3 regions of the Bulleidia sp. HCP3S3_C9 genome follow, and region 3 is predicted to be linked to each of the others. Evidence: riboswitches for the same ligand, from Rfam matches in the RefSeq annotation. Region 3 holds a riboswitch; each other region holds the start of a gene.
The links. A riboswitch is a leader RNA that binds a small molecule or an ion and turns the genes downstream of it on or off. The one in region 3 is predicted to bind lysine.
Positions count from the first base shown of each region.

Region 1 (10,389 bases), on a different contig from region 3:
GAAAAGATTTAGAAGAAAGTCTAAGATGTTGAGAAGAATCAAGAGAAGATTTGCGAGACTTCAGAAAAGCACGATAGTCCCAAATCGAAGAAAAATATTTGAGCATATAACTCACCTCCACGGTTTCATAATGAAGGCAAGCAAAGCGAGCCCGCGAAAATTGAAATTTGTCAATAGTTGACAAGAAAAAAGTGGGGGTAAAGTACAAAAAGTTGGCATAAAGAAAAGAGCGCTGTTACCAACTTTTTAGAGTTTTCGACAGCGCTCAAAAAAATAGGGGGAGAAAAGAATGAAAAGTAATTCAATGGTAAAAGATCTTACGAATGGATCTGTGCCTAAGCTTTTGTTTGCTTTTGCGGCACCGTTGTTTGTATCAAATGCATTACAGGCAATCTATAACATCGTTGATATGATTGTTGTAGGACAGGTGATTGGTGGATCTGGAATGTCTGCAGTTAGTACTGGGGGAAATATTCTTCACTTATTAACTTTCGTAGCGATGGGGTTTTCAAGTGCAGGACAAGTCATTATCGCACGTGAAGTTGGTATGCAGGATCATGATGGAATCAAGAAAACAATTGGGACACTGTTTACGCTTTTGTTTTCAATTGCATTATTGATTTCTGTGGGATGTTATATCTTTAGAGATAACTTATTACAGCTTGTTAATACACCACAGGAAGCATATGCATATACAATGGATTATACTGTCATCTGTATCTTAGGCTTGATTTTTATTTATGGATACAATGTTGTTTCTGCCATTATGCGTGGTATGGGAGATTCCAAAAGACCATTTATGTTTGTTGCAATTGCGGCAATTATCAACATTGTATTAGATATTGTATTTGTTGCAGGATTTAAGATGGAAGTTGCTGGAGCTGCCTGGGCAACAGTTATAGGTCAATCTTTTAGCTTTATTTTTGCTTTTGCGTATTTGTATAAAAGAAAAGAAGAGTTTGGATTTGACTTTAAATTAAAGAGTTTTATTCCAGATGGAAATGCAATGGCAAAGATTTCTGCATTAGGCATTCCAATGGCATTACAGTCTGCTTCTATTTCTATTTCACAGACGGTTGTTGCGGCATGGGTAAATTCCTTTGGAATCATTTACAGTGCAATTGCGGGTATCATCAGTAAACTCAATATGATGATGGGTATTATGTCAAACTCTATTACAACAGCTGCAGCAAGTATGATTGGTCAAAACTTGGGGGCAAGAAAGTATGATCGTGTTCCTAAGATTCTTGCCTGGGCATTTGGTGGAGCATTCACATTATCAGTCATTGGAAGTATTGTAATTAAATACGATCCAGATATGATATTTGGAATGTTTACTTCTGATGAAGCTGTATTAGCGGAAGCAACAATTATTGTTTTACCAGCAATTTTGAATTTCTTTGGTGCAGCGACACGCTGCTTTGCATTTGGTATTATTAATGGTTCAGGAAACTCTAAATTAAACCTGTGTGTTGCGATATTAGATGGCATGATTGCCCGTGTTGGCTTAGCTTATCTTCTAGGATGGGCGTTAGGTATGGGGCCAAAAGGGTTCTGGCTTGGTGATGCCTTAGCAGGATTTATGCCGCTTGTCATTGGTGGTGTATTCTATCTCAGTGGATTCTGGAAAAAAGAAGAGTAAAAATAAAACTCAGACTTGGATGAAAACAAATCATCTTTGTCTGAGCTTTTTTTATCTCTTCTTGTAAAGAACAAGTTCTGGATTGATTCCATCTTTTTCGTATGTGCAGATGAGTAAAAAATCCATGCTTGCAAGAATACCAAAACATCGATCTCCACCAAATGCAGATTCCAATTGATCGCCTAGATATGTTGTGTCATCATCCAGGAATTGTACTGCTTTTCCATTTGGAAGTGGATATGCAAGATTAACATATTTTCCAACGAGAGCATTTAATTTCTTAACTTCTGGCAACCCTTCAATATGAAGCGCATTGATTTCTTGTAAGAGTTGTTGTTTAAATGCTTCAAATTGTCCATCATCACTGAGTTCTTCATATCGTTTCCAGTAATCTAGCTGTGGAAGAATTTCTTCCATATAGGAACGTGCCTGTTCTTCAGTGAATTGATCATTGACCATGTTCTTTACACATATGTCAATTAAGTCATTCATGTTATGATACGTGTATGTTCCATCTGCATAGCACCATTTGCAGTATTCTTCATTGAATGATCCATCACTTTCATGACTTATGATGGAATCATCTGTAAGTGGCATTCCACAACATTGACAAATAAGCTTTCTAGGTGAGCCTAAAAGCGTATTGATGGAAACGTTGAATTCTTTTGAAAGAAGTTTGAGAGTTTCAGTATTTGGAATTGTTTCTCCATTTTCCCACCGAGATACTGCTTGTCTAGTTACCATGACTTTTTTAGCAAGTTCATCTTGTGATAGTTTGTTTTTTTTGCGCAATTCTAAAATGATATCTTTTGTTTCCATTTTTGATTTCCTCCATTAACTATAAATTAGCAAAGAAAAGAACATGGGTAAAGCAACGCGTTGTTACCCATAAAAAAAGCCACTTCGTTTGAAGTGACTTTCATAGATCAATTATTTGCTTACTGTATTGAATACTTCTTCGTTGAGGGAGTTTTCACTCTTGCATACAACCATTGCACAGGCAGTATCACCTGTAACGTTTAATGCGGTAACAAGCATTTCAATTGGTCGGTTGATTGCAAGAATCAATGCATATACAGATAATGCGATTGGATTTGTGAAACCAACACCAGATAAGATTGTGAATAGGATAATTGCACCTGCACCTGGAGCAGCTGGTGTACCAACAGAAGCAATAACAGCTAATAGACCAATTAAGATCAACTGTGGAAGGTGTACTGTGTATCCAGCAACACCTGCGATAAAGATTGTAGCGACAACCTGCATTAATGCAGTACCATCCATGTTGATTGTCATACCAAGTGGTAATATGAAGGATGCGATTTCTTCAGATATACCTAATTCTTTTTCTGCAGTTTCAATATTCATTGGAAGAGTAGCTGCACTTGAAGATGTTGAAAAACCAAATAATGCAACCTTAGCAATCTTCTTTGCGAAGATTGTTGGGGACAGCTTTGTTGTAACGGATACGAACAATGGATAGAAGATAAATAAGAATGCGAGTAGTAATACTGTTGTTAATACAATATAGCTAAGTGCTGGTTTTAAATAAGACACACCATACGCTGCGCATGTTCTTGTTAATAAGCAGAAGATTGCGACTGGAGCGAATGTATTAACGATCCAGGATAAGATGATAGTAACAAGTTCGGAAATCTGTTCACAAAGAGCTGTGATCTGTTTGAACTTTTCTTTATTTGTATTAACGCCAAGTCCAACAGCAACAGCGCAGACAACAATTGCTAATACACCGCCATTATTGCTCAATGCAGATACAAAGTTGTTTGGCACTGCGTTAACGATGAATAGTAATGGGTTTGAACCACTCTTGCCAGCAGCTGCTTCAAGGTTTGTTTCAACAGCCTGGAAAAGACCAGCGTTATAAGTAATCATTCCACAAACAGCGGCAACTAAAATTGCGATAACTGTTGTTAATAAAAAATAGCCAATTGTTTTACTAGCAATTCTACCAAGTTTCTTAGCATCAGATATTCTAATCATTGCAATAACAATAGATGTGAATACCATTGGGATGATGATAACTTGCATTGAATTAACAAACAATTGACCAACAATATAAAATAAACCAATAGCTTTTTCATTTCCTTCAGCTGTAATGTCAGCAAACAATAAATTGTTAATCGCTGACCATGTCGCTTCTTGACCGTTTTCTGTGAGATTAACCCTTAAAAAAATAGCCCCAATACCGACAACTATGCCAAGTATCAGTGCAATGACCATTTTTTTAGCTAATGACATTTTTGAATTTTTCATAGTTCCTCCTGAAATTGCCTGAACTATGATATCAAATAAAAAAGATTTGTCTATATATTTTTGAAAAAATATGTGAAAGCTGTGGGTGAAAAATGTTTATAAATGAAAAATTATATTTTTTCATAGCAAAAAGCAAGCCGAAGCTTGCTTCATATTATTCAACATTTGAAATGTGTGGCAGTACATCCTTTGGAATTAGACACTTATAGGAATTATCCTGTAGTCTAGTTTTCAATTCAGCTTTTGCTTTTTCAATCATTTCAGGATTTTGATACAGTGTTTTTGCGGCATCAAACAATACATCACCTCAAGCATACAGCCTTTATATGCAATACTGCTCTTACCTTGTGCAACCCATTGCCAGCTATGTGCACCTGCACCAATGGAATAACATGCAGTATTAATTTGTGCAGTAGGAACACACCAGGAAACGTCACCGACATCTGTAGATCTCATTTCACAAACAGCAGAGTGATTTGTTTCAATGAAATAATCATTGATTGGTCTTTCTTTGATGTTTTCAATAACTTTCTGCTGATCCTTTGCAAACTGTGGAGTATCACTGAGTACATTCTTGATATCAAATGTATCTTTGAAAGACTGAGCATAAGCTAATTCTTCATCTGTATAGTCGTTCTTGTAAAAAATAAAACCGTCTGGTAAGAGATGTGATTGAACAAAATACATGAACAAACAAAGCACCTCTTCTTTTAGAAGGAGTGTTATGAATGTTATTTATAACACTACGGAACATATTTACCAATATGCTTCGTTCGGCGATGATTACCTTTCACTTGCTTCTTTGTCCGTCGGTTCCACAAGATACTTATTTGCATCGCTACCTCTTGTTTTGATTTTTACTAGAAGAAAAGCTATAACAGATGTACTGCTATAGCTTTATGGATCTAGAAGTGTCCGCCACTAGAGTGCATTCCCCCACTGCTAGAGAAACTGCTTCCTCCAGGTGAGGAATCGTTGTCATCATGTTTTGGAATTGGAGCTCTTGTGACAGATTCATACAGGAACATATCACGGCTGTTTGTTAAATGTACGCCATTGCCTGGTACATAGGAATGTGCTGTTGTTGCGATGGCTTTTGTTTTGTGCTTGCTTTTTTGTGCGAGCACTGTGATGAGTGCAATGATTGGTGGCAAGCCAAATGTGATGCCTTTTTTGATTGGTGTGGAATCTGCAGGTTCATCATAGTTGCTTCCATAATGTTCGCCATTTTCACTGTAGTATGCCATTAAGCCATCCGCTTCTTTGATGTAATCGCGAATTGCGGAATAGTAATCGTGCTCATAGAGACCGCTGCGTGCAGCTGAATCCATGATATCCATGCCATCTAAAGAGAACATAGACTGTTTATCACAATATGGAATATAAACCTGGTAAGAGCCACCTTTTGAACATTGTGTAATCAGTAGTAATACACCATTGTCAGTATTGCCATATCCTAAACTTTCATCTGTATAGTATTTTTCAATGAAGTTTGTCATATCATCATATGACTGTTCTGTTGAATCTTCGATGATTCTTGCGTAAACTCCAAATTCATACTGGTCTGCAATTTGTGCAGCATATGCATTTAATTCATCTACTTCTTCTTGAGAAAGTGCACCATAGGTATCTTCTACATATACATCACTCGATGCGTGGATTGGTATAAAAGGAATCAAGAGAAAGAGTGCGATCAATAAAATCATGTTTCTAATTGTTTTCATAGTATCTTCACGCTCCCATCACTTGAAATAAGATGACATACAGTAAAGCAATACCAATGACTGTAATCAAGAGAAATCGTAGAATCATCTTTGTTTTATCAATTGGCAAATCATCACCAATCATCTTTCCTGTTTGACCATTCATAGCGAACAGGTAATTCTTGCCTTGATATTGTGTAGATAACAGCCATACTGGCAGGAATGCGTAGTGAACTGTACCTGGTGTAATTGTTGTATTTGTTTTATCTGATACGTATGTCTGGTATCCAGTGACTGTTTCTTCTAAAAGAGAAATCGTTGTATTTTTAATTCTCTGATTGACTCTTTCCGCATCTTCTTCTATCGATACGTCATATTTATCAGCTAAATAGCCAGGCAAATATGACATCTGGAATGGAACAAGATCTTTGTAGTCAAATGGTTCAATAGAATCCATGAAATCATCTGGCATCTTGGAAGAACCATCAGCAGGTACTTTCTGAAACTCAACAGTTCCATCTCTTTCAATACGGAAATGACGTGTTGTTGTGACGATTTCATCATCTGTTTCATAAGAGGAAGAAGTTGTTGCTGATCCTCTTAAGTGTGCATCTACAGTACCGTCATACAGCCAGAATGGCACGTATACACCTTTGATTTCTTCAATGTGGTTGCTTTCTGTGAATGCTTTTGGCAGGAATGGTTTTCCTTTGTAGAAGTTCTTTAATTCTTTGACTGCATCTTCTTTGATCAGTTTAAAAGGAATGACGTAATCTGGCTTTAAAGAGCCTTCAAACTGTGCAGGAACTACTGTTGGATTTCCACAATATGGACATCTTGTTGCGGCAGTGTTTGCATCAGAAATGAGTTGTGCACCACAGCTTGGGCAGTTGTATGCACGCATGTTTTTTGCTTCTTCTTCATTCCATTGCAGAAGTTCTGCATTTTCTTGCTGTTTCTTTTCAGCATCTACGGAAATTGCTTCCTGGTTTTTCTCGAAAAAAACTTTATCAATTTCATCCACTGTAAATGTAGAACCACAGCTATCACATTTTAGCTTGGATGAAACGGGATCAAATCTGAGTGGCCCATTACAATTAGGACACTGATAATTCGTTAATTGTTCTGGCATAGAATAATCCTTTCTATCTTGTCAGTGCTTTTGAAAGTATAAGTAAAATAATGAAAAGGGCGATGGAAGAAAGACCTAAAAGAATGCCAATCAAATTATTAGACTGCAGCTGTCGTTTATATCTTTCCTGATCAATGATTTTCATATCTTTTTTTACATGAAAAGGTCCGGATTCCGGACCTTTTGTTAAATCATTATGCCGGTTTCTTTTCTCCGCAGTTGTTGCAGAAGTTACCAGTATTTTCTGTGTTGCATTTTGGGCAGATCCACTTTGCGTTTGCTGGATTTGCTTCACCACAGTTCGTGCAGAATTTACCAGTATTCGCTGTTCCACACTTTGGACATGTCCATCCAGCTGCAGGAGTTACTGGAGCTGCAGGTTGTGCTGGCTGTGCAGGCTGCTGGTTGAGTAATACGTTAGCATTCACACCACCGCTTGCCTGTGCTGCATTAAGTCCTACAAAACCCATTGCTGCGCCATTTGCATTATTTGCGGCATCTCTCATTGCCTGTGCCTGTGCACCGACGATAGCAGCACCTGCTAGATTTGCATTTGTATATGCAGCATCTTTTTGCATCTGCTTGATCATCTTTTCGTCTTCTTCATCAGCCTTGATAGAAGAAATACCGAAGGAGACGATTTCAATACCTCTTTGATCTCTCCATTTCTTGGATAGTTCGTCATTTAGTGCTTCTGCTAGTTCTAGTGTGTGTGCAGGAATTTCTGAGTAACGAACACCTGCAGCGCCGATTCTAGCGAATGCTGGCTGTAAAGCTGTTAATAATTCAGAACGCATCTGATCTTCGATATCAGAAACTTTGTATACTTCTGATACGTTGGAACAAACGTTTGTGTAGAAAAGGATTGGATCAGAAATCTTGATGGAATATTCACCAAAAGCCTTGAGAGAGATGTCTAAGTCAATCCCTGCTCTTTGATCAAGAACTCTGAATGGAACAGGGGAAGCTGTTCCGTACTTCATGCCTGGAATTTCCTTTGTGTTGAAGAAGTAAACTCTTTGATCTGTTCCTGTTTCTCCAGCAAATGTAATTCTCTTTCCAATTTGTGCGAATACATCTTTTACAGAAGAGGAAAGGCTCTTGCCTGTAAAGATAGATGGTGCTGTTTTGGAGTCATATTTGTATTCTCCAGGTTCTGCACAGATATCAACGACTTTACCTTGTTCAACAATGACTAAGCATTGACCATCAGCAACCGCAATGACAGATCCATCAGAAATGATATTGTCATTTCCACGGTTAGCACCGAAACCTGATGTCTTCTTATGACCTTTTACACAAATTGTATCGGCAGGAATTGCATCACAATAGAAATACTCTTTCCACTGATCGCTAAGTGTGCTACCTGCTGCATTAAGCGTAGTTAAAATTAGTCCCATATTATTCTCCTGTCTGTAGTGTAAGTGAACACTATCTTTTGTTAATTCCATTGTAGCTGAAAATGGAATGGAAAACTATTAATTTATATGAAAAGTTGCATGAAAATGAAAAACAGCTTCCAAACTAGGAAGCTGAGTTGAAACGATATCCACGTTTCCAGAAAGAATCTAAGATTTTTTCGGAGTGAGAACTTTCCAGTTTTTCGCGAATATGGCAAATATGAACACATATAATTGAACGACAACGGAATGGTTCTTCTTTCCAAACATTTTCATAGATTTCTTCTGCAGTATGGATTTCATCTGGGTGATCCATCAGAAATGATAGAATGCCAAATTCTTTGGATGTAAGCTGTTTTTCTGTACCGTCTTTTAAGACTGTGTTATTTGTATTGTTGAGTGAAAGGTTCATTATTTGACCTCCTTTAAATATTCATCGAGTGTATAGGTTTGATAATTATCAGTTTCATAGTCATAGTATTCAAGTTCAATTGTTCCAACCTTTGCAAGCTGTTTGAGTTCTTCTATTGTGAATACATCTTTTGTCTGATAGGAGCAGGAAGCTACATCTTTGTTTTGAATTGCGTTACTGATGTAGAGGTCTGCACCTTTATCGTAATAGGATTGTGAAGTTGTAAACCATAGATCAATTGCCTGCTTTCTATATGCTTCTAGGATAGATAAAGCCTGTTTGTATTTTTCTGTGTCTAATTGATCTGTTGGAATATCAATGTTGATGGATAAGTTGACGGAATAATTCGCTTCCAAATCTTTAGAAGAAAGATCTTTATTTAAGTTGTTCTCATTTATATAGTAGTTGATCTTTTCTCCTGCGTTGAGTGGATACTGGTATGGTAAGGAAAATGCATGGTTCATAAAGATGAACTTTCCACACCCAAATGTAATGAGTGCAGCTGAAACAAAGTAGAGAATATTCTTCCAGTAGAATTTGATCTTTCTTTTGTATACAAAGATAGAAATCAGATAGATACAGAATAAGAGAATGTAAAGAAGAATGAAGGAATCAATCATATTGGATTTGATGATAGAAAAACCTAGATTGACAAGGGAAACAAGCAAATAGAAATTGATGATAAATGGATAGGAGAAGAATGTGTTAGAGACCTGTTTTGCACGTTCTGTCTTTCTTTCTACAAAGTTTTTCTTTAAGAGGAAGCATGCAATACATGTATAGATGACTAATACTGTGATTTGTAAATAAGAAACATTTGGAACAAAGCTCATTCCATCATCAATAGCTTGCACGATACAATGAGAAATACTTGTGAAGTTGACAGCGACAATTGCAACTGGGGAAAATAGAATACCTTCTTCAAAGGATGACAGCATGAATGGAATGAGCAATAGATCGCTGATGGTTTCTGCGGTTAAGCTGATTGCAACGAAGATTGCGGAATACGCAGCTAACATTACAATTCCATCAAAGATGTTATTTGCAAATAGATAAATACAGGAATTGATGATGAGTAATGCAAGGATGCCTAATGCCATCATCGCATAAGAAGCAAAAAGTGATGAAAAGAAAACCGTAGTGGAACGCATTGTGAATAACAATGCGAATATAGAAGTAATCGCATAGTAGCTGAAGATCAGTACAAATGAGAAGGTGATTGTTGTGATTAATAGTTCTTTACGATCAATTGGAAGTGAGAAATACATATCACAACTTCTTTTTCGATGTACGAAGGAGAATAAGAAGACTGGCAGTGCAAAGCTCATGATGATAGATAGTACAAGAGAAGTTATTGTGGTAACTCTAAAGCAGTAAGCGGCTTCATTGCCAGGTGTTAAGAAAGAAGACATGGAAATCGCAACAAACATAATGCCAAAGAATACCCAGGCAATGATCTTGCTTTTGAATAGATATTTGAAATAGTTCTTATTGATCATTAGATTTGCTCCTTCCTTCTAATTCATAAATAAATAATTCTTCAAAGTTTACTTGTAATACATCGACAAGAATTGGATGCATTGCTTCAATTTGATTGAGAACTTCTTCCTGATTTCCTTTTGCGACGAGTTGATATACTCTGCCTTCATTTTCTAAGTGAAGGATATTGAAATTGTTGAATGCATCTAGGTTGACTTCTTTTTCAAATACAATCTGGTATTTGTTGATGTTTTCCTTGGAATCGGATAAATCACCGTATTCAAGCATTCTTCCATCTTCCAGGATGCCAAAGGAATCACAGATATCTTCTAATTCTTTCAGGTTGT
Region 1 covers NZ_JBQHWJ010000034.1:10,544-20,932, forward strand. Annotated here, with positions in the region: gene ACTND6_RS06990 (hypothetical protein) at 1-106, opposite strand, end outside; gene ACTND6_RS06995 (MATE family efflux transporter) at 290-1,642, shown strand; gene ACTND6_RS07000 (zinc ribbon domain-containing protein) at 1,694-2,461, opposite strand; gene ACTND6_RS07005 (dicarboxylate/amino acid:cation symporter) at 2,573-3,916, opposite strand; gene ACTND6_RS07010 (hypothetical protein) at 4,172-4,603, opposite strand; lysine riboswitch at 4,605-4,771, opposite strand; gene ACTND6_RS07015 (TPM domain-containing protein) at 4,822-5,640, opposite strand; gene ACTND6_RS07020 (hypothetical protein) at 5,648-6,751, opposite strand; gene ACTND6_RS07025 (SPFH domain-containing protein) at 6,946-8,151, opposite strand; gene ACTND6_RS07030 (winged helix-turn-helix domain-containing protein) at 8,276-8,563, opposite strand; gene ACTND6_RS07035 (hypothetical protein) at 8,563-10,062, opposite strand; gene ACTND6_RS07040 (ABC transporter ATP-binding protein) at 10,052-10,389, opposite strand, start outside.
Region 1: linked by a shared signal. The riboswitch ahead of ACTND6_RS07010 (hypothetical protein) and the one ahead of ACTND6_RS07850 (alanine/glycine:cation symporter family protein) in region 3 are both predicted to bind lysine.

Region 2 (10,389 bases), on a different contig from region 3:
ATGATTGTCATAATCCATGACAGGACCACGAGGAATATAGAATAGTGTTTTATGCAGTGGTAGGCAACGAATCAATACCATTGCGGTAGCTACGATTTTATCTTCATTTGTTACAGAAGCATATAAATGCTCCCAGTTATTTTTAACATCTGCCCATGGTGTACACTGGAATAGATTATTCTGATCACTATGGATTACAAATGTATTAAATTGTGATGCATCTGTTGATAGATGAAATTGATAATTCATATTCTTCCTTCTTTCATTTTGTGCGCGAAATATTATAGTACTTTGAAAGAAAACATGATATTAAAATTTTATAAATTATTTACTTTTTTTGAAAGAAGCGCTTTCAGATTCATGTCACTTTCAGAAAATATTACAAATATCTTTCATTTATAATGGATATTTTCATAGTATTTCATCGTACAGTTAGCAAAGTATATACGAAAAGACTGTACTGTTTGATAAAAAAATTACAGTAGTACTCACTGTCTTACTGTAACTTTCTTTTTCCTGTTCTTAATCTTGTACTTTGCTTTAATACCCATGGATAGACTTTATCAAATAGCGTATAAACAACTTGATCTAATACAATATTGAATTCACCAATATATTCTTCTACATCCATGCACCAGCTGGACTTGAATTTTGTTAAACCATCATCCAGTGTTCCTTCAATTCCACCCATCGAAACATACGGGATATTCTTTTCTTCAGCAATATCAAAATACTTTCCATATAATGCATAAATCGTACGCATTCTTAAATATTCTGCGTTGTTGCCAGCGTATACAAATTCCATACGATTCTTATTGAAGATTGCAAGTTTACCAGAAAGAATGATCTCATCCTTTCCTTCTTTCTCATATTCTTCTTTCAATTTGGATAATTCATTGAAAGCATTATCGATTGTCTTTTGAAATTGCTTCTTTTGTTTTTCATATGGTGTTGCTTCTAAATCATGTTGTGCTTTTTGTATTGTTTCATTTAAATAAGCAATCTGTCTTGGAAAATTCAGTTTTGCGACCATAATAATACACTGTTCGCCATAGACATCCGCCATTCTTTTAAAGTATTCTTCATTTCTTAAAGCTACGCCTTTTCTTTGTTCTGTATATTTCATTGCCTGTGCAAATTCATGGATATACTGATGTCCTTCATAAAATTGAGCACCTTTCTTTTCAGAAGTCGCAATCGATTGACGTACTTTCTTATCAATACGTTTCATGTAATCCTGTGGTGTCATAGAAGCATTAAAACGTGGCTGTGTTGTTTCTTCAATGTTAATTGTATATCCAGAATGTTGTGCATGATGTTGTTTTAACAAGGCTATAACATCTTCATTTTCTAATGGATGATCTTGATCTTTTTCTTTATATGGATATTTTCTTGAAAAAACATTTGGATCAAAACGCAATGCAATCGCATGATGCTGCTTTGCAAGTGAAACAAGATGGTCCAGAAAAAAAGAAACAAGCTCTGGATTGTGATAATCCATAACCGGTCCACGTGGAATATAAAATAAACATTTACCAAATGGCATTTTTCTTTTCAGCACTAAAGCTGTAGCAACAATTTTATCTCCTTCTAAGCATGAAGTAAAAAAATGATCCCAGTTATTTTTTACTTCTGCCCATTTAGAACATTGATATAAGCTGTTTTGTTCATGATTTTCTACAAAATCGTCCATGAGCAATGGATCTGTATCTAGATGAAATGTATAAGTCATAGAATTTTCCTCGTAATAGAAATTATAACAAAAAAATGGTATTTCTACCATTTCAAAAGTGATGCGTACGGGATTCGAACCCGTGAATGTTGCCTTGAGAGGGCAATGTGTTAAGCCGCTTCACCAACGCACCATAGATTAGAATGAGGTTCCCCTCATTCTAGTAAATTACTTTTCTAACTGAGCCTTAGCAGCGTCAACAAGATCCTTGAATCCCTTTTCATCATGAATAGCGATTTCAGAAAGCATCTTACGGTTAACGTTGATGTTAGCAAGCTTTAAACCATGCATGAACTTGGAGTATGATAAATCATACTGTCTAACTGCTGCGTTGATACGAGCAATCCAAAGTTTACGCATTTCTCTCTTAGTCTGTTTTCTTCCAATGTAGGAATAACGTAGAGAACGCATTACCTGTTCATTGGCTGTTCTGTATAAAAGATGTTTTGATCCAAAATAACCCTTAGCGAGTTTCAAAACCTTCTTACGTCTGTTACGTGTAGGTGTACTTCCTTTAACTCTCATCTCTTCTTAGCCTCCTATTAACCCTGTAAAAGCTGCTTGTCGCGCTTTAAATCTGTGCTGTGAGCAGTAGTAGACTTAGCAAGATGCATCTTCTGCTTGTGAGTCTTATTTGCTGCGAAATGTGATACGTAGTTGTGCTGTACCTTTAACTTTCCTGTTCCTGTTAACTTAGAACGTTTTGCGAAAGTCTTTTTTGTCTTCATTTTAATCTTCTTTGGCTTTCTAGCTTTTGCTTTCATAACAATCTCCTTTTATTTTCCTTTCTTAGGTGAGAATGTAACAGACATAGTATTCCCTTCCAACATTGGTGGTTTTGTTACATCTGCAACATCCGAGACTTGCTCAGTGAACTTATCCAATACCTGTTTACCAACTTCCTGACGAGTGATCATACGTCCTCTAAAACGCATGTCAATCTTTACCTTCTGTCCATCGCTCAACCATTCCTTTGCACGTTTAACCTTTGTATCAAAGTCATGCTGATCGATTACTGGTGATACACGTAAGGATTTCATTTCTGCAGTCTGTTGATTCTTCTTAGCTTCTCGTTCTTTCTTCTGCTGTTCAAAACGATAGCGTCCATAATCAATGATCTTACATACTGGTGGTTGTGCATTAGGTGCAACGCACAACAAATCGAGATCTTCGTCATATGCTTTCTGTAATGCATCACGACGTGACATGACACCTAGCTGAGTTCCATCAGATCCAATGACGAGCACTTCTCTGTCACGGATAGCCTCATTTACAATATCTGTAGGCTCTTTGTGTCTGTTTTTGTTAAATTTAACCTTTCCCAAGCAAACCTCCTGTCATAATATTAAAAAGCAGATACTAAAGCCGCACCTGCCTAAAAGTTCTATACGATCTTATCGGCCACTTACCCAGGTTTTATAAACATCAGGTGAGAAGTATGTGCTTCTTCTTTCCGTTTTTTAAATTACTTAAATATTAAACTATAAGTATTAAAATATGTCAATACTAAATTTCAAAATCCACGACATTTACAGTGACATCTGCCGCTTTAAATCCTGTCATAAATTCAATATTTTCATAAATCTTGTTTTGTACAAGTTCGCATGTTGCTTTTACATTTGCACCATACTTCAGCTTAATAAAAGCTGTAATATGAAGCTTGTTTTCTTCAATCTTTACAGATAATGGTTTTGTAAATGTTGTTTCTGGAATTCTCACTGCATTTTCAATATCATTGATGCTGATTTCCGCAATGCTCTTAAATACTGCCTTGTTCATTGCAACAACACCCATTTCATCTGTTTCATTTAATACTACATAATCTTGTGCCATATGATTACCTCTTCTTTGTTATTATACATGATTTCAATGAAAGATTGTATAAATATCGTGATATAGAGATGAACGGATGGATGCTTCCTGTTTCATCAATTCATCATAAGAATCATACAATAAATCCAATGCATTTACTTTTTTGCGGAAGCGAAGCATACATTCATACATCATATCTTCATGAACAATTTCAATTGTATTTGCATCAATGAGTGCATTCGCTAATGTTTCTTCCAGCATATCACGTACTTTATCGCCTTCTTCTACGCTCATTTTCATAAACGAATCCGCGAACCATCCAGGCTGGATGATTAAAATACGTATGACATCGATAAAATCCATGAAATCTTCTTCATTATTTCCTGGTCGGATAATAAATAACATGCAGAAGAAAATATGCCACAGGAAATTGTGATTCATTTCATTGATCCAGTAATCAGACATTTTACGAATAAATGGATCTTCTGGTATGAATGTTCGTTTGATTTCAATTTTCTGTTTGAAATCAATTTCTGAATCATTCAGGTAATTCAACAATTCCATGTAATCAATCATTGTCACTTGATTGTGTTCGCCATTCACAAAGTCTCTTACATAAATATACTGTGCAAGAATTGCAGAACACTTCTTAAAGTCTGTCGCAAATCCCAAGGAATCTTTCATCTTTCGATTCACAAGTTCATTGATGCTTCTAGCAACAAATGTCTTGAATCCTTTTTCATCCATTCCAATCTGTGCCTGATGAGACTGGTTAGAGATTTCTTTATACATGATTTCTAACTGTCGATCTACAACATCTAGATTATCTCGAATTGCACCAAGCATTTCCTTGTTGAATTGATCATACATGACAAAGTCAGGATTTTTATAGACAACTTCATGTTCAATGTTGCTCCAGAAGTTATGAACAAGTGACTTGATCTGCAGTTCATAATTGATTTTTTCCTCATTGAACAGATAATAGCCATCTAAACGATAAATCGTGAATCCATTTCTTTGCAGCTGCGGCTGCGGCTGAGAAAGATCCAAAAATAGATTTTCATTTGCCTTGCATACCGCATAACCTGTTTTCTGTCTTTCAAAATAAGAAAACAAGGAACGATACAATTCATGTTCATTGCGAATAAAACGACATTCGACCGTAATTCCAACAAGATCATGCAGGTTATCAATTGCTTCCTGTGGAGTTTTATAATCCAGATAGAAATGATTTCGTATCATTTTTTCCTTCAGGCTGTCTTTACTTTTAATACGAGTATGTAAATGAATCACTGCAGTATTTTCTGAAGGATACAATTGAGAAAATGTTTCAAGAATTCTTCCCTGTGCATATACATAGGAAGGATTCTTTCTTTCAAAATAAGAAAGTGTATCTTCGATAAAATCAAATAATTCTAAGTTCATATATACCTATCTTGTACGAAAAGCTTTTGGATATTTGTTTTTCAATGCATGTCCATCACTTTTTGCACCACCCACTACAAAACCATGATAGCACATCGCAACCCAGCCTTTCTGAACATTTGCTGAAATCTGTTCACCATGCATATACCTTTTCACTTCTTCATCACTCATTTCATAAGTGTTTTTAAATTTAGAATATGAAGACATAAAGAAATGATGAGAGAATTCAAATCTTCCCTTGAGCATTTCTCCAATATATACCTGATTTCTTAATAAATGTAATTTTCCTGTATCAATAAAAGGATATGTTCCACCATAAAGTCTGTTATTCTTAAAATACAGATATGGATACACTTCTTCTATTGTATCTTTAAGTAAAGACAGTATTTCCTTTGGAATTAAATCTGATTTTAGCTGTTTGATAGAACACGGTGCAGTGACAGAACACTTTTTCATTTTTGCGATAAAGTGTCCTTCACCATGATCCATCGGATAGATGCGAATGGCTTTTTGAATGTCATGTTCTTCACACAAAGCGCGTCTTCCAAAATTTACATTTGTATCCATCATCTGCATATCTGGATGACGTTCTAAAAACTGTTTGATCTGATATTCATTTTCCTTCAAATTCAAAGTACATGTTGAATACAGAAGAATACCATCTGCTTTCAAACACGTATATACACTTTCTAAAACTTCTTTCTGAACAGAAGCACAATGTTCTACAAGCTGTGGTGTCCATTGATCCACAGCTTCTGTATTTTTGCGCATCATTCCTTCTCCACTGCATGGAGCATCACATAAAACCATATCAAAGAAGCCAGGAAACTGTTTTGCAAGCTGCAGTGGATCATTGCTTACAACAATACAATTGCTGGCACCATTTCTTTCAACATTTTCCAGTAAGATATGACTGCGTTTCTTGTCAATTTCATTTGAAACAAGCAATCCTTGATTTTCTAATAGTTCAAGAATTTCTGTTGTCTTTGAACCTGGTGCAGCACACATATCCAGTATCACTGCGCCACCCTTTGGATCCATGACAGTCACAGCACTCGATGCACTTGCTTCCTGCATGTAAAAAGCACCAGAAGCATATTCTGGCATAGAACCATATTTTTTGTCATCCGTATAGTATCCATATTTTGCATATGGACTTTTTGTATGAGAAACATCCACTTTCTCAAAGAAATCTTTTTCGTTTGTTTTTAAAGGATTGATACGAAATCCTCTTGTTGGAGGATTCGACAAGCTTTCTAAATATGCCGGATACTCATCTTTGAGGATCTGCTGCATTTGAAGTAAAAACTGTTCATTCATATTCTTTTAGTATCTTTTTTGTATTCAAAATATCCTGTTCAAGCTGCATGATTAGATTTCCTTTGGAATTAAATCTTTTTTCATCACGAATAAAGCGGACAAACTCTACACCGACGTATCTTCCATAGAGTTCTTGATTGAAATCTAAAATGTGTGCTTCTAAAGACATATCATTTCTATAATTGAATGTTGGATTATGTCCAAGATTGATCATTGCTTCATAACGCTTGTTATCAAATACGACATATCCTGCATATACACCACTTTTTGGAAGAAGGTATTCTGAATCATATTGCACATTCGCTGTTGGAAAACCAATGGCATGTCCCTGATGTCTTCCATGTACAACGATTCCACTGATACGGAAACGATAGCCAAGCATTGCATTTGCTTCTTCAACATTTCCACTTTCAATACATTGAGAAATACGTGTTGATGAAATCTTTCCCATTTCATCTTCAATGGCTTCTACAACATCTACTTCAATACCTTCTGTCTGTTTTAATGTATCTGCACTGCCTTTTCCCATTGCACCATAATGAAAATCAAACCCGCAAACAATTCCCTTCAATGAAATTTTAGATAAAATTTCATTAACAAAGTCTTCTGGAGACAATTGAGAAAATTCTGATGTAAACTGCAGAATAATAATATTCTGAATGCCATATTCTACTGCACGATTAATTCTTTCACGCATTGTAGTAATGTGCTTAACATCTTTAATATGCTTGATAGTTACCCATGGATCTGGATCAAATGTAATCAATGCAGATTCACAATGTAGTCTTTTAGACATTTCAATCGTATGGCGAATCAATTGCTGATGTCCTTTATGCATACCATCAAAATATCCAATACATGCACACATTGGATTTGTATATACTCTTTTTGTATCAATTCCCATCTTAATAATACGCATTAAAACAAACCTCTCACGCTATGATAAAGCCCATCATCTTTCTTTTCATATGCTGCCAGTATTTCACAGCCATGTACTAGAATAACACGTTTTTCACCTGTGTTAAGTTTTATCTTCTTTCCATTCTTGACATCTTCAACTCTATCACACTCTAAGACTGGCCAGGAAGGATCAAATACCTTGAATGGATCAATTCCACTGTTTTCATTCACATCTTCTATTTCTATGGCATCTTCTAATGTAAGATGTTCAATACCGCATCGATTTAAAGAAGTCATATAGCCTAGTTCACCCATTGCTTTACAATAGTCTTCAATGAGTGTTCGAATATATGTTCCACTGGATACAACTGCATCCATCGCATATAGATTTTCATCTAGTTTCTTTACAGAAAGAGAAGATATTTCTACTTCTCTTGCTTTTCTTTCTACTTCAATGCCTTGTCTAGCATATTCATAAAGTTTCTTTCCATCTTTTTTTAAAGCACTGTACATTGGTGGAACCTGCTGGATAACTCCTGTAAAACAATGACATATTGCATCTAATTCTTCCTGTGTATGCATAGATGGTGCCTTTTCTTCTACAGCTTCACCCCATACATCTTGTGTATCATATCTTTTCCCTAATGCAAATGTTGCCTGATAATGTTTATGATTGCTGACGCAATATGGTAAATACTTTGTACATTTTCCTAATGCAATGATCATAAATCCTTCTGCATTTGGATCTAATGTTCCTGAATGTCCTGCTTTTCTTTCATTGACACGTCTTTTTACCTGTGAAACACAAGTAAAAGAAGTCATACCTTTTGGTTTTTTTACTAAAATAATTCCGTCCATAACAAAAATTATAACAAAATATTGTTGATTTGTTCGATTTATGTAGTATACTTTGGTCATTAAATGAAATCGCATATAGAGGTAGCGGTGCAGATGAGTAGCATGAGGAGCTGGCAGGCGTTGAATCATGCGAAAGGCAATCATCGCCGAACGTCAGTCATTGGCAAATGATTCGCGTGGGGATATAGAAAATATCTATATCACTCCTTCATACAAGAAGTGGCGCTATTAGATACGTACATAGAAGTTAGAAACCGTATGTAATATCGCATACGGTTTTATTTAATTTCTAGGAGGAAAATATTATGAACACAATCAGAAAGAGTTTAACAGTACTTGCATGCGCAGCTTTATTAACAGGATGTGCATCTAACCCTTCCACTTCTACAGCAGCTTCTTCATCAAACAGCAGCGATACACTTAGAGTTGGTATGGAATGTAACTATGCGCCATTCAACTGGTCCACAACAAAGGAAGGCGAATACACACAGCCAATCTCATCTGCCGACTATTGTGATGGATATGACGTCGTTGTTGCAAAGAATTTAGCTGACAAGATTGGAAAGAAAGTAGAAATCGTTAAGCTTGACTGGGATAACCTGATTCTGTCATTAAATAACAATCAGATTGATGCAGTCATTGCTGGTATGACAGCTACAGATGAACGTAAGCAGCAGGTCAACTTCACAGATCCATACTATGTATCTGAAGAAGTACTCATTGTTAAAAAGGATTCTCAATATACAAGTGCAACAGGCCTTGAAGATTTCAAGGGTGCTACAGTACAAGGTCAGATGAATACAATCTATGATGAAGTTATTGATCAGATTCCTGGTGTAAATCATATGCCAGCTGCAGAAACATTCCCAGCAGCAATTCAGGCTTTGCAGGCTGGATCTGTGGATGCAGTTACAAGTGAACTTCCAGTTGCTAATGGTGTTATTTCCGCAAATCCTGATTTAGCAGTCGTTAGATTTGCTGAGGGCAAGGGTTTTAAAGCTGATACTTCTGTATCTATTGCAGTACGTAAGAATGATGATGAATTATTAAATGCTTTACAGGATGCGTTAAAGACAATTGATACAGATACAAGAAACACATGGATGGAAGAAGCTGTCAATCGTCAGCCTGCTAGCGAGGAATAATCATTCATGAATATAAACGCAATTATTCAAATACTCACAAAATATGCACCTAGCTTATTACTAGGTGTTAGGACAACAATGATCATTGCCTTGATTGGTACGGGGTGTGGGTTTATTCTTGGTTTAGTTGTAGGTGGTATCAAAGCAATTCGCTTAGATCTCACCTCTTCTAAAGCTTCTAGAATTTTCAAAAAGATCATCGATTTTATTATCACTGTTTATATCACAATTTTCCGTGGTACACCAATGATGGTACAGGCAGTATTTATCTACTATGCATTGTTAGATGTCATTCACTGGAATAACTTCACTGCTGCCTGCTTTGTTATCACAGTCAATACTGGCGCATATATGGCAGAAATCATTCGTTCAGGAATTCAGGCAGTAGATATCGGTCAGACAGAAGCAGCACGCAGCTTAGGCATGTCAAACGCACAGACAATGTTCTCTGTTGTATTGCCACAGGCAATTAAGAATGCTTTCCCAGCAATTGGCAACGAATTGATTGTTAATATCAAGGACTCTTCTGTATTAATGATCATCTCTATTACAGAATTGATGTTCCAGTCTAAATCTATTGCTGGATCAACATTCCAGTTCACAACTGTATACTTCATAGAAGCAATGATGTATCTGATCTTAACAAGTGTTTGTGCTTTGATTCTGAACCTTATCGAAAAGAAGCTCAACAATGATACAACAGTTTCACTTCCAATGAGTTCTACAGAACCAAGAAGTATTTCATACATTGAAGTAAAAGAACAGAAAGGAGCAAACAGCGATTATGTCTCTCGTTGAAATTCATAACATTCATAAAAGCTTTGGATCTCTTGAAGTTCTCAAAGGTGTTGACTTTAATGTCAATGAAGGTGAAGTTGTATGTCTGATTGGACGAAGCGGTTCTGGTAAATCCACCCTTCTTAGATGCATCAATCTTCTGGAAAAGCCAGATGATGGAATTATTAAAGTATTTGATGAAGATATTCTTCACACAAAAGATATCAATGCATACCGTGCTAAAGTTGGCATGTGTTTCCAGCAGTTCAATTTATTCAACAATAAAAATGTAATTGAAAACTGTATTCTTCCACAGATGAAAGTATTAAAGATTTCTAGAGAAGAAGCAAAAGAAAAAGCAATGATGTACCTCAAAAAAGTAGGTATGGATGCATTTGCGAACGCTTCTGTTTCTAAAAT
Region 2 covers NZ_JBQHWJ010000050.1:5,334-15,722, forward strand. Annotated here, with positions in the region: gene ACTND6_RS08585 (peptidoglycan bridge formation glycyltransferase FemA/FemB family protein) at 1-249, opposite strand, end outside; gene ACTND6_RS08590 (peptidoglycan bridge formation glycyltransferase FemA/FemB family protein) at 497-1,732, opposite strand; tRNA gene ACTND6_RS08595 (tRNA-Glu) at 1,792-1,865, opposite strand; gene rplT (50S ribosomal protein L20) at 1,901-2,257, opposite strand; gene rpmI (50S ribosomal protein L35) at 2,275-2,496, opposite strand; gene infC (translation initiation factor IF-3) at 2,509-3,057, opposite strand; gene ACTND6_RS08615 (Asp23/Gls24 family envelope stress response protein) at 3,239-3,565, opposite strand; gene ACTND6_RS08620 (hypothetical protein) at 3,599-4,969, opposite strand; gene ACTND6_RS08625 (NOL1/NOP2/sun family putative RNA methylase) at 4,976-6,289, opposite strand; gene ACTND6_RS08630 (bifunctional riboflavin kinase/FAD synthetase) at 6,282-7,208, opposite strand; gene truB (tRNA pseudouridine(55) synthase TruB) at 7,208-8,047, opposite strand; lysine riboswitch at 8,116-8,283, shown strand; gene ACTND6_RS08640 (transporter substrate-binding domain-containing protein) at 8,353-9,192, shown strand; gene ACTND6_RS08645 (ABC transporter permease subunit) at 9,199-9,990, shown strand; gene ACTND6_RS08650 (ATP-binding cassette domain-containing protein) at 9,977-10,389, shown strand, end outside.
Region 2: linked by a shared signal. The riboswitch ahead of ACTND6_RS08640 (transporter substrate-binding domain-containing protein) and the one ahead of ACTND6_RS07850 (alanine/glycine:cation symporter family protein) in region 3 are both predicted to bind lysine.

Region 3 (10,389 bases):
CGGAAGGTAGACGTGACATCAACAACATTACACGTTCTGCTACCCTATTCCTGTATAAGAATATGTTTTCTTTATTCTTGGCTATTTTCTCGATCATCAATTCTTTCTCGTATCCTTTAAAACCTTCACAGATTTCATTAGTATCCATGTTTAATATTGGTATTCCATCTTTCTTTCTTGCTTTAGAAGCAAATGAAGATAAACAGTCTGGTCATTTTATTACACAGACTGTCTTACGTGCATTACCTGCATCTTTAACATCATTTGCATCCATTGCAGCACTCGTTGTATTTGCACAGATGTTCCATTTACCAGACAGTGACATTGGTACTGCAAGTACATATTTATTATCTATTGTTGGATTTATCATTCTCATTCATTTATCCAGTCCATTTAATAAATATAGAGGCATTGTATTTACATGCTGTTTAGCTGGATTCTTATTGTCATTGACATGGCTGAATGAGTTGTTTGCGATTGAAGCATTGTCTTTTAAAACTGCATCCTTATGTGTTGTGTTTGCTTTAGCAGAAGTCACTGTCATGCGCTATCTGACAAAACTATTCACAAACATTCGAAAATTCATAGAAAAGAAATGCAACAAAGCATAAGCCAGTGAATCAATCACTGGCTTTTACATACTTAGAAAATAACTGGAAGAAGCGAAGCAAGATACATACAAGAACCTCCTGATATATAATGATGTTTTGATACTTTATTTCTATACTCAATATTCCATGAAGGATGATAAAAAACAGGTATTAAAACCTGTATTTCACATAATTCTATTAGCATTTTTGAAGAGTGCACCGTTCTCATAGGGCGGTGGTGAATTCAGCGTTACTGTTAACTGATGTACTCTTCTATTCTTTTGATTTCAACCTGTTATAAAACATTATATTTTCGCATAAATAAGCCATATTCTGCACTTTATATATGATATAATATATGAGTAAAAAGGACTTATTCATGTATAGAACTGACAGGATTTATGTAACCGAAAATCATGAGCTGTATGCATATCTAGATGACTTTGCTCACAAGGCAAAGTGTCTTCATAATGCTGCATTGTTTCGCGTTCGCAATGCCTTTACTGCACACAACAAGACTGCTTTGACAGCTAACGAGAAAGAAGTTCGTGATGAACTTGCACTTCTTAAAGGTCAGAAGTCTTACTATGTGCTTGGGTATGGCATATTGCAGAGGCTTATGCGTATTACAAATAATCCTGATTTCTTTTCCGGGCTTCCCATGCAGACTGCACAGCATGTCATCAGACAGGTCTGTACAGATTTCAAAGGCTGGCTTGCCTCTTTAAAGAAATACAGGAAAGATCCTTCTGGTTATACAGGGAAACCTAAGATGCCTGGATACTGCAGGAACGATACAGCTTCTTATCTTTTTACCAATCAGGATGCTGTTATCTATGATGGGAAACTGAAGCTTCCCCGTACAAAGATTCGCATTCCTGCACGCAGAAGACATGGCAGGCTGATGGAAGTAAAAGTGAAACCTGTTTCTGGCGGATACGAACTTTTACTTGTCTATCAGGTAAAAGCTGCTTCTGTACAAAGCGGTAAACATGCAGCTGCAGTTGACTTTGGTGTAGACAACACAATGGCTGTTGTTTCAGATACGGGTAAAAGTATTCTTTTTAAAGGCAGATTCATCAAATCAGTCAATCAGTATTTCATGAAGAAAAAAGCTGAACGCATCAGTTTAATGAGCAAAGGGAAAGAAACAACAGAACGTGTGTGGTCAAAGTATCTTGACAGACTTTCTGCATACAGAACCAGCTACATCAGAGACTGCTTTCATAAAATGAGCAGGAAGCTGCTTGTCTGGTGCCAGCGCAATGACATCGGCTGTCTTGTATTAGGCTCTAATGCTTTCTGGAAACAGAACAGCAGCATCGGTGCAGTGAACAATCAGAATTTTGTCAGTATTCCTTTTGAAATGCTCAAATCCATGATTGAATTGAAAGCATGTGAGTATGGCGTTACTGTTGTCAGAAATGAAGAGTCATATACAAGTAAAGCAAGTTTCCTGGACAGCGATGATATCCCGGTTTATGTAGAAGGTGATGAAACAAAACATCATTTTTCTGGAAAACGTATTCAAAGAGGCTTATATCGTTCATCAGATGGAACTGTATTGAATGCAGATATCAATGGTGCTGCAAATATTTTAAGAAAAGCAGGCTGTGATACATCATCAGTAATATTAACAAATCTGTTGAATCCAGAAGTGTTTGCATTTGCAGATTTAAACAGGTAACTGTGTAAAAACAGTAGAGGTCGAGTGAACCGGCCATTGTGAAAACATAGTGACAGCCGTAAGGTGCATAGCTACAGATCACAAGAATCAAAATCCCTGTGGTAATACCCTTCTCTGTATGCGAAGAGTACATCACAGGGATACCACATCGGAACTACGTATCAGGTGTGGTAGTTCATAATTTTTCGTTTTATCGGAAGCAATCCGTTCTTTTCTTTCCTTCTTAAACATATACATATCACGATCAGCACGATCTTTGACTGTTAAAATATCTTCCCCTGAACAAATCGCAGAACCATACGAAACCGTTGGAATAAATTCATATTTTTCACGTTTATTTTCAAGCAGACGTAAAAATTTCTGAATACATTCCATTTCTTTCTGTCTGTTTTTTAAAAGCACACAGAATTCATCTCCACCAATACGATAACAATATCCATATTGAGCATATGCTTTTTTAATACAGTCTGCAATCTCTGCCAGACACACATCTCCTTGTAAATGTCCATATAGATCATTGACCTGTTTAAAATCATCCACATCAAATACAATAAGGATTCCACTGCAGTCGTGCATTCTATTTGTACGATTCAAATAACTGTTTTGATTCAGTAAACCTGTTAGACCATCTAATTGTGTCCACATCTCATTACAATAAATAAAATACAGTACAGAAAGCAATGTTACACATAACCATGTTACATGCAGATCTGGCAATAGAACCTGTATGGTCGTTTCTGCAGCCAGAAACACAATCAAAGGATAAATCAATGCTTTACTGCGGTTTTGAAATTGCTTTGACATTTTTATTGTTGATAAAGACAAATATAAAATTGCCGCAAAATACGCAATCACATAAATACAGAAGAAAGGTCCACGTGCATAAACATTATCAGCACTGACAGAAAACACTAATCCATAGGGAATCGATGCTGCTAATAGTATTAAATACCCTGTTTGAAAAATCATTGCCAGTTTCATGTCTTTTTCAACAATGGTTTTCTTATCTAATACATATACAAGACAAATGGAAACTGCTGGTGATAATCCAAAGCCTAAATAATTCGATACAATATTTACCCAGCGATATTTCTCTGCAGTTCCATCGACAACTAATGTAATGACTTCTAAGATTGAAATTGCCGCAATCAATGCAAAAGCAAAGAAAAAGCCTCTCTTCTGCTTCTTATCCAATGCTTCACTTAGATTTGTAAGAATACACATAAAGCAAAGAACAAAAAGATCAATTGTTGTTAAGACATAAAAATATCCATTCATTACTCAATTTTCCATTCTTTTCGTTAATAATACTACAATATTTCATAAAATATGGCATTATTATATCCAATTTATAATTTTAATGATTTGTTATTGCTATATTTTAAAAATGTCGTATGATTAATCGGTAACCTTACAATAGAGGAGCAATGGACAAGAGTATATCTGTTGAGAAAAGTCATTTCCATGAAGCAGATAGAAAGGGAAAATTGCCGAAACCGGAGAACATGACAAATTCTTCGAGTTGGTACATAACAGAACATGCTATGTACTCTCACTGATATCACAGTGGAGGAGCTATTGATTGAATTTTTATAAAAAAAATTCGAGTGATAGCGGAAAGCTGTCACTTTTTTTTGCCTCATCGAATTGTAAGGATCAGGAGGATATATGATTGCATTTTTAGACTGGTTAAATGGTATTCTTTGGGGAGTACCGCTCATCGCCTTAATGATTATTACAGGCTTGTACTTTACAATTCGTTCAGGTTTCTTTCAGTTCCGTCACTTTGGCTGGATTTTAAAACATACAGTTGGAACACTTGCTAATAAGGGACAAAAAGTATCTGCTGATAAAAAAGTGATTTCCCCTTTTGAAGCAATCTGTACTGCAGTTGGTGGTACTGTTGGATTTGGCAACATTGCTGGTGTAGCAACCGCTGTAGCAAGTGGTGGTCCTGGTGCTGTTTTGTGGATGTGGCTGACTTCATTTTTAGGATTGATTCTAAAACAGGTCGAAGTTACACTTGGCTGTTATTACCGTGAAACAAATGACAATGGCGAAAAATTTGGTGGTCCTACTTACTACATGCAGAAAGGACTTGGTGAACAGCGTCATTGGGGAAACAAATGGAAAATCCTTGCGGTGATTTTCGGTATTGGTATTTTCTCAACATTCTTTATTACATCTAGTAATCTAACTGCTTCTGAAGTTGTTGCAGGTGCATTTAACTTCAATGGTATTACAGTATCTGGCTATTTCATTGATGGCAGAATCGTTGTTGGTGCCCTTCTTTGTTTAGCTACATATATTATCACTGCTGGTGGTACAAAAGGTGTTGCTTCCATCTTCAGTAAGCTTGTTCCTTTCATGAGTATTGCATATATCATCATGGGAATCTTGATGATCATTGTAAATATCAATGCTGTTCCAAATGCATTATCTATGATTTTCACAAATGCATTTACTGGTACTGCTGCTGTTGGTGGATTTGCTGGTGCAGCTGTATCTAAAATTATTCAGACAGGTATGGCACGTTCCGTATATTCTAACGAAGCTGGTTGGGGTACTTCTCCAATGATTCATTCTTCTGCGGATACACCTCACCCAATTGAACAAGGTTTATGGGGATCATTTGAAGTATTCTTCGATACATTTATCGTTTGTTCGATCACTGCTCTATCTGTTATCTTAAGTGGTACATGGGCAGATGGTGCTACTGGTGGCGCATTGGCATTGAGTGCTTTCAATCAAAGCTTTGGAACAGTTGGAAGTATATTGCTGGCAATTATCATGGTTATTTTCACAATTACTACTTCTGGTGGATGGTTTACATATTATCTTGCAATTCTTGAACATATTAATATGAAGAAAACTCGTTTTTCTGAATTATTAATTAAAGCATTCTACGCTGTACGTTCCCTTCCTGGATTATTATGGACAATCTATCTTGTACATGCACAGAATACAGGATTTATCTGGACAGTTGTAGATATTACTTCTGCAATCCCTACATTTGTTAACGTCTTTGTTATCTTGCTTTTATCCAATGAATATTTTAGACTTTTAAAAGACTATAAGGCTAGATATATGGGAATTGGCGAAGTTGATGATAATACAGTCTTATTCTACGAAGACAAGAAAGTTGAGGACTAATCATGGATTTATTTTATAACGGTAACGTTTTTACTGGAGATAGCTTTGTTGAAGCATTTGTAGTAGATGGCAATCATTTTGTTGCGACTGGAAGAAGTGAAGAACTGCTTGAAAAGTATTCTTATGCGACAAAGCATAACTTAAACAATAAATTTGTTTGTGCTGGCTTCAATGATTCACATATGCATGTACTAAATGATGGCTATTCATTAGAAACAATCCAGTTGGCAGATCATACTTCTTCTTTAAAAGAAATGAAAGAATATATTGCTGAAGAAGTTAAAAATCGTCAAATCAAAGAAGGACAATGGATACGCGCAAGAGGATGGAATCACGATTTCTTTACAGATGTGAATCGTTTCCCTACACGCTATGATCTTGATGAAATTTCTCAAACAAATCCAATCTGTATTGTTAGAGCTTGTGGACATGCTTGTGTTGTAAACTCTAAAGCATTAGAAATGATTGGCATTGATAAGAATACAAAACAAGTGGATGGTGGAAGATTCGATGTTGATGAAAATGGTGAGCCATTAGGTATTTTCCGTGAAAATGCATTGGATCTTGTTTATGCAAAACTACCTCAGCCTACACGCGAAGATTTAAAGAAGATGTTGATTCTAGCAATGAAGCAGTTGAATTCTTTTGGTGTTACTTCTGCCCAGACAGATGACTTTGTTGTGTTCCACGGTTTAGACTATCATGAAATCATTCAAGCTTATGAAGAATTAAAAGAAGAAGGTAGAATGACTGTGCGTATCAACCAGCAGAATCATTTTACAAACCTTAAAAGCTTGAAAGAATTTGTTGAAGAAGGTCATTATACTGGCTTAGGCGATGAATTCTTTAGATTTGGACCATTAAAGATGTTAGGTGACGGTTCTCTTGGTGCACGTACAGCATTTATGAGTACCCCATATGCAGATGACCCTTCTACATGTGGTATTCCTGTATACTCTCAGGAAACATTTGATGAAATGATTGGCTATGCACATAACCATAACATGCAGGTAGCAATCCACTCTATTGGTGATGGTATCTTGGATCGTATCATGAATGCGATTGAAAAAGCGCAGAATGAAAATCCAAGAGAAGACGCTCGTCATGGTATTATCCATTGTCAGATTACCCGTCCAGATCAGTTAGATCGTATGGCTAAGTTAAATCTGCATTGTTATGCTCAGACAATCTTCCTGGATTACGATATCAAGATCGTTGAAGATAGAGTTGGCAAAGAAAAAGCTGCTTCCAGCTATAACTTCAAAACACTCATGAAGAAAGGTGTTCATGTATCCAATGGTTCTGACTGCCCTGTTGAACTGCCTAACGTATTAGGTGGAATGCAGTGTGCAATTACGCGTTCTACATTAAAAGAACATATTGGTCCATACCTTCCTGAAGAAGCATTTACAGTCAAAGAAGCAATTTTATCTTTCACAACAGAAGCTGCACGTGCTTCCTTTGAAGAAAAAATCAAAGGCAAGATTGAAAAAGGCATGCTCGCTGACTTTGTCATCTTAGATGAAAATCTATTTGAAGTAGATCCATATCACATCAATGATGTAAAAATTCTACAGACATGGATGAATGGTAAACAAGTATATTAATGAAGAATCCCAAATGCTTTGGGATTCTTTTTTTAGAGTATCAAAAAAACTATGACACAATCTGACACTGATATGATCAGATGTATCATAGTTTTTATTCTTTTAGTTTTTGCTTTCTTTCATAGAAGCAATCGCAAAGCTTCTAGATTCTAGTACTTTCAATAAAGCATTGGCAGTATCTAGAGAAGTCATACAGCTGATATTATTTTCTGCAGAAACTCTTCTGATCAAGAATCCATCCTGATTTGTCTTACGGTCATGATTGTGGTTTGTATTGATAACAAACGCAACCTTGCCTTCCTGAATCAGATTCAATACGTTATCTTCTACATCTTCACTGATTTTCTTTGTCTGATGTACATAAAGACCATTTTCTTTCAAGAATCCAGCTGTACCTTCCGTTGCATATAAACCATATCCAATACGATAGAATCTTCTAGCAATATCTAGAATATCTTTCTTATCTTCATCCGCAACTGTCAGTAATACAGTACCATATTGTGGAATCTTTACACCACTTGCTATAAGTGCCTTATACAATGCTTTCTCTAAAGAATCATCACAGCCAAGTGCTTCACCTGTGGATTTCATTTCCGGTCCTAAGACCGTATCTACAGATCTCAATTTTGCAAATGAGAATACTGGGGCTTTGACATATACCTGTGTTGTATCTTCCTTCATATATCCAGGTGTAATATTCTGATCAAGTAAAGACTGACCTAAAATACATTTTGTTGCGATATTACACATGCCAATACCTGTAATCTTAGATAAGAATGGGACTGTTCTCGAAGATCTTGGGTTTACTTCCAGAACATAGACTTTCTCATTTTTATCTACAATAAACTGAATGTTATACAATCCGACAAACTTGAAGCCTTTTCCAATACGTATTGCATAGTCAATGATCGTATCTTTAACTTTCTTAGAGATTGTCTGTGTTGGATATACTGAAATAGAGTCACCAGAATGGATACCTGCTCTTTCAATATGTTCCATCACGCCAGGAATGAATACATTTTCTCCATCCGCAATTGCATCAATTTCTAATTCTTTTCCTAATACATAACGGTCAACAAGAATTGGAGAATCATGAGAGATTTCTTTGACTGCAGTTGCCATATACACTTTCAATTCATCATCGTTGTGTACAATTTCCATTGCTCTGCCACCTAATACATAGCTTGGTCTTACAAGTACTGGATAAGAAATCTTATTTGCAATTTCAAGCGCTTTTTCAACAGTGACTGCTGTTTCTCCTTCTGGCTGAGGAATGCCTAGTACATTCAACATGTTTTCAAATTCATGTCGATCCTCTGCCTTATTGATTCCTTCTAAAGATGTACCTAGAATCTTTACACCATGTTCAACTAGACCTGAAGCAAGATTGATTGCAGTCTGTCCACCAAACTGTACAATGACACCTTCTGGCTGTTCTAGATCTACAACATGCATCACATCTTCCACAGTCAATGGTTCAAAGTATAACTTGTCAGAAATAGAGAAGTCTGTAGATACCGTTTCTGGGTTATTGTTGATGATAATTGCTTCATATCCACACTGCTTTAGAGTCTTGACTGTATGTACTGTTGTATAGTCAAATTCAACACCCTGTCCAATACGAATTGGTCCAGAACCAAGTACAATAATTTTCTTTCGATCTGTTCGAATAGATTCATTTTCTTTTTCATATGTGGAATAGAAATATGGTGTTAAAGAAGTAAATTCACCAGCACAGGTATCTACCATCTTATAGACAGGAATCATGTTTTCCTTCTGTTCCATTTCATACAGATCCATTTCCTTCATATTCCAGTTTCTTGCGATATATTTATCCGAGAAACCATTTCTTTTTAATTGATATAGAACTTCTACATCCTTTGGATGTTCTTTCATTTTCTTTTCTAGATCAATTATTCTCTGGATATGCTTCAGGAAGAAATAATCAATATTTGTCAGTGTATGAATTTCGTCCATGGAATATCCCATACGCAGCCATTGTGCAATCGTAAAGATTCTTTCATCATCTCTATCTTTGATCTTCTGATACAATTCTTCTTTAGAATATGCATAGAATTCTTTCTTTTCTAGATGATCAACTTTTACTTCCAAAGATCTGACAGACTTTAAGAATGATTCTTCAAAAGTTCTGCCAATTGACATAACTTCTCCTGTTGCTTTCATCTGTGTGCCTAATTGTCTATCTGCATTTGGGAACTTGTCAAATGGAAGTCTTGGGAACTTTGTTACAACATAGTCAAGTGCTGGCTCAAAGCATGCATAGCTTGTACCTGTGATTGGGTTTTTGATTTCATCCAGTGTTAATCCTGCAGCAAGTTTAGCACTGATAGAAGCAATTGGATAGCCTGTTGCCTTAGATGCCAATGCAGAAGATCTAGATACACGTGGATTGACTTCAATAACATAGTACTTGAAGCTGTTTGGATCTAATGCAAGCTGTACATTACATCCACCACAGATACCTAATGCACGGATGATCTTCAAAGATGCGTTTCTTAGCATCTGGTTTTCTCTATCTGTAAGTGTCTGTACTGGTGCTACGACAATACTGTCTCCTGTATGAATACCGACAGGATCTACGTTTTCCATATTACAGATCACAATTGCATTATTTTTTCTATCTCTCATGACTTCGTATTCGATTTCTTTATAGCCTGCAATAGACTGTTCAATCAAACACTGGTGTACAGGAGACATCTTCAAACCTGTTTCTGTAATATGTCGCAATTCCTCTTCATTATGGGCAAAGCCACCACCTGTACCACCTAATGTGTATGCTGGACGTACGACTAGTGGATAGCCTTCACTTTTCGCAAATGCGATTGCCTGATCCACTGTATGTACAATTGCACTTTCAGGTACTGGTTCATGTAATTCATTCATCAAAGATCTGAATAAGTCTCTATCTTCTGCCTTATTGATGGCAGTGATATCTGTACCAAGGATTTCTACTCCAAATTCATCAAGAATTCCATCTTTATGCAATTCAACAACAAGATTTAAACCTGTCTGTCCACCAAGAGAACCTAAGATAGCATCTGGTCTTTCCTTGAAGATAACTCGTTTTGCGAATTCTACTGTTAATGGTTCAATGTATACTTTGTCAGCAATCGCAGCATCTGTCATGATTGTCGCTGGATTAGAGTTGATCAGGATAACTTCATATCCCTCTTCACGTAATGACTGACAGGCTTGTGAACCGGCATAGTCAAATTCTGCAGCTTGTCCAATCACAATTGGTCCACTGCCAATAACCATAATTTTATGAATATCTGTACGTCTAGGCATGTGCATTCTCCTTATCCATCATTTCAATAAATTTATCAAATAA
Region 3 covers NZ_JBQHWJ010000042.1:3,174-13,562, reverse strand. Annotated here, with positions in the region: gene ACTND6_RS07865 (HAD-IC family P-type ATPase) at 1-611, shown strand, start outside; gene ACTND6_RS07860 (RNA-guided endonuclease InsQ/TnpB family protein) at 949-2,277, shown strand; gene ACTND6_RS07855 (GGDEF domain-containing protein) at 2,410-3,555, opposite strand; lysine riboswitch at 3,687-3,863, shown strand; gene ACTND6_RS07850 (alanine/glycine:cation symporter family protein) at 3,946-5,430, shown strand; gene ACTND6_RS07845 (amidohydrolase) at 5,433-7,037, shown strand; gene carB (carbamoyl-phosphate synthase large subunit) at 7,140-10,346, opposite strand; gene ACTND6_RS07835 (carbamoyl phosphate synthase small subunit) at 10,339-10,389, opposite strand, start outside.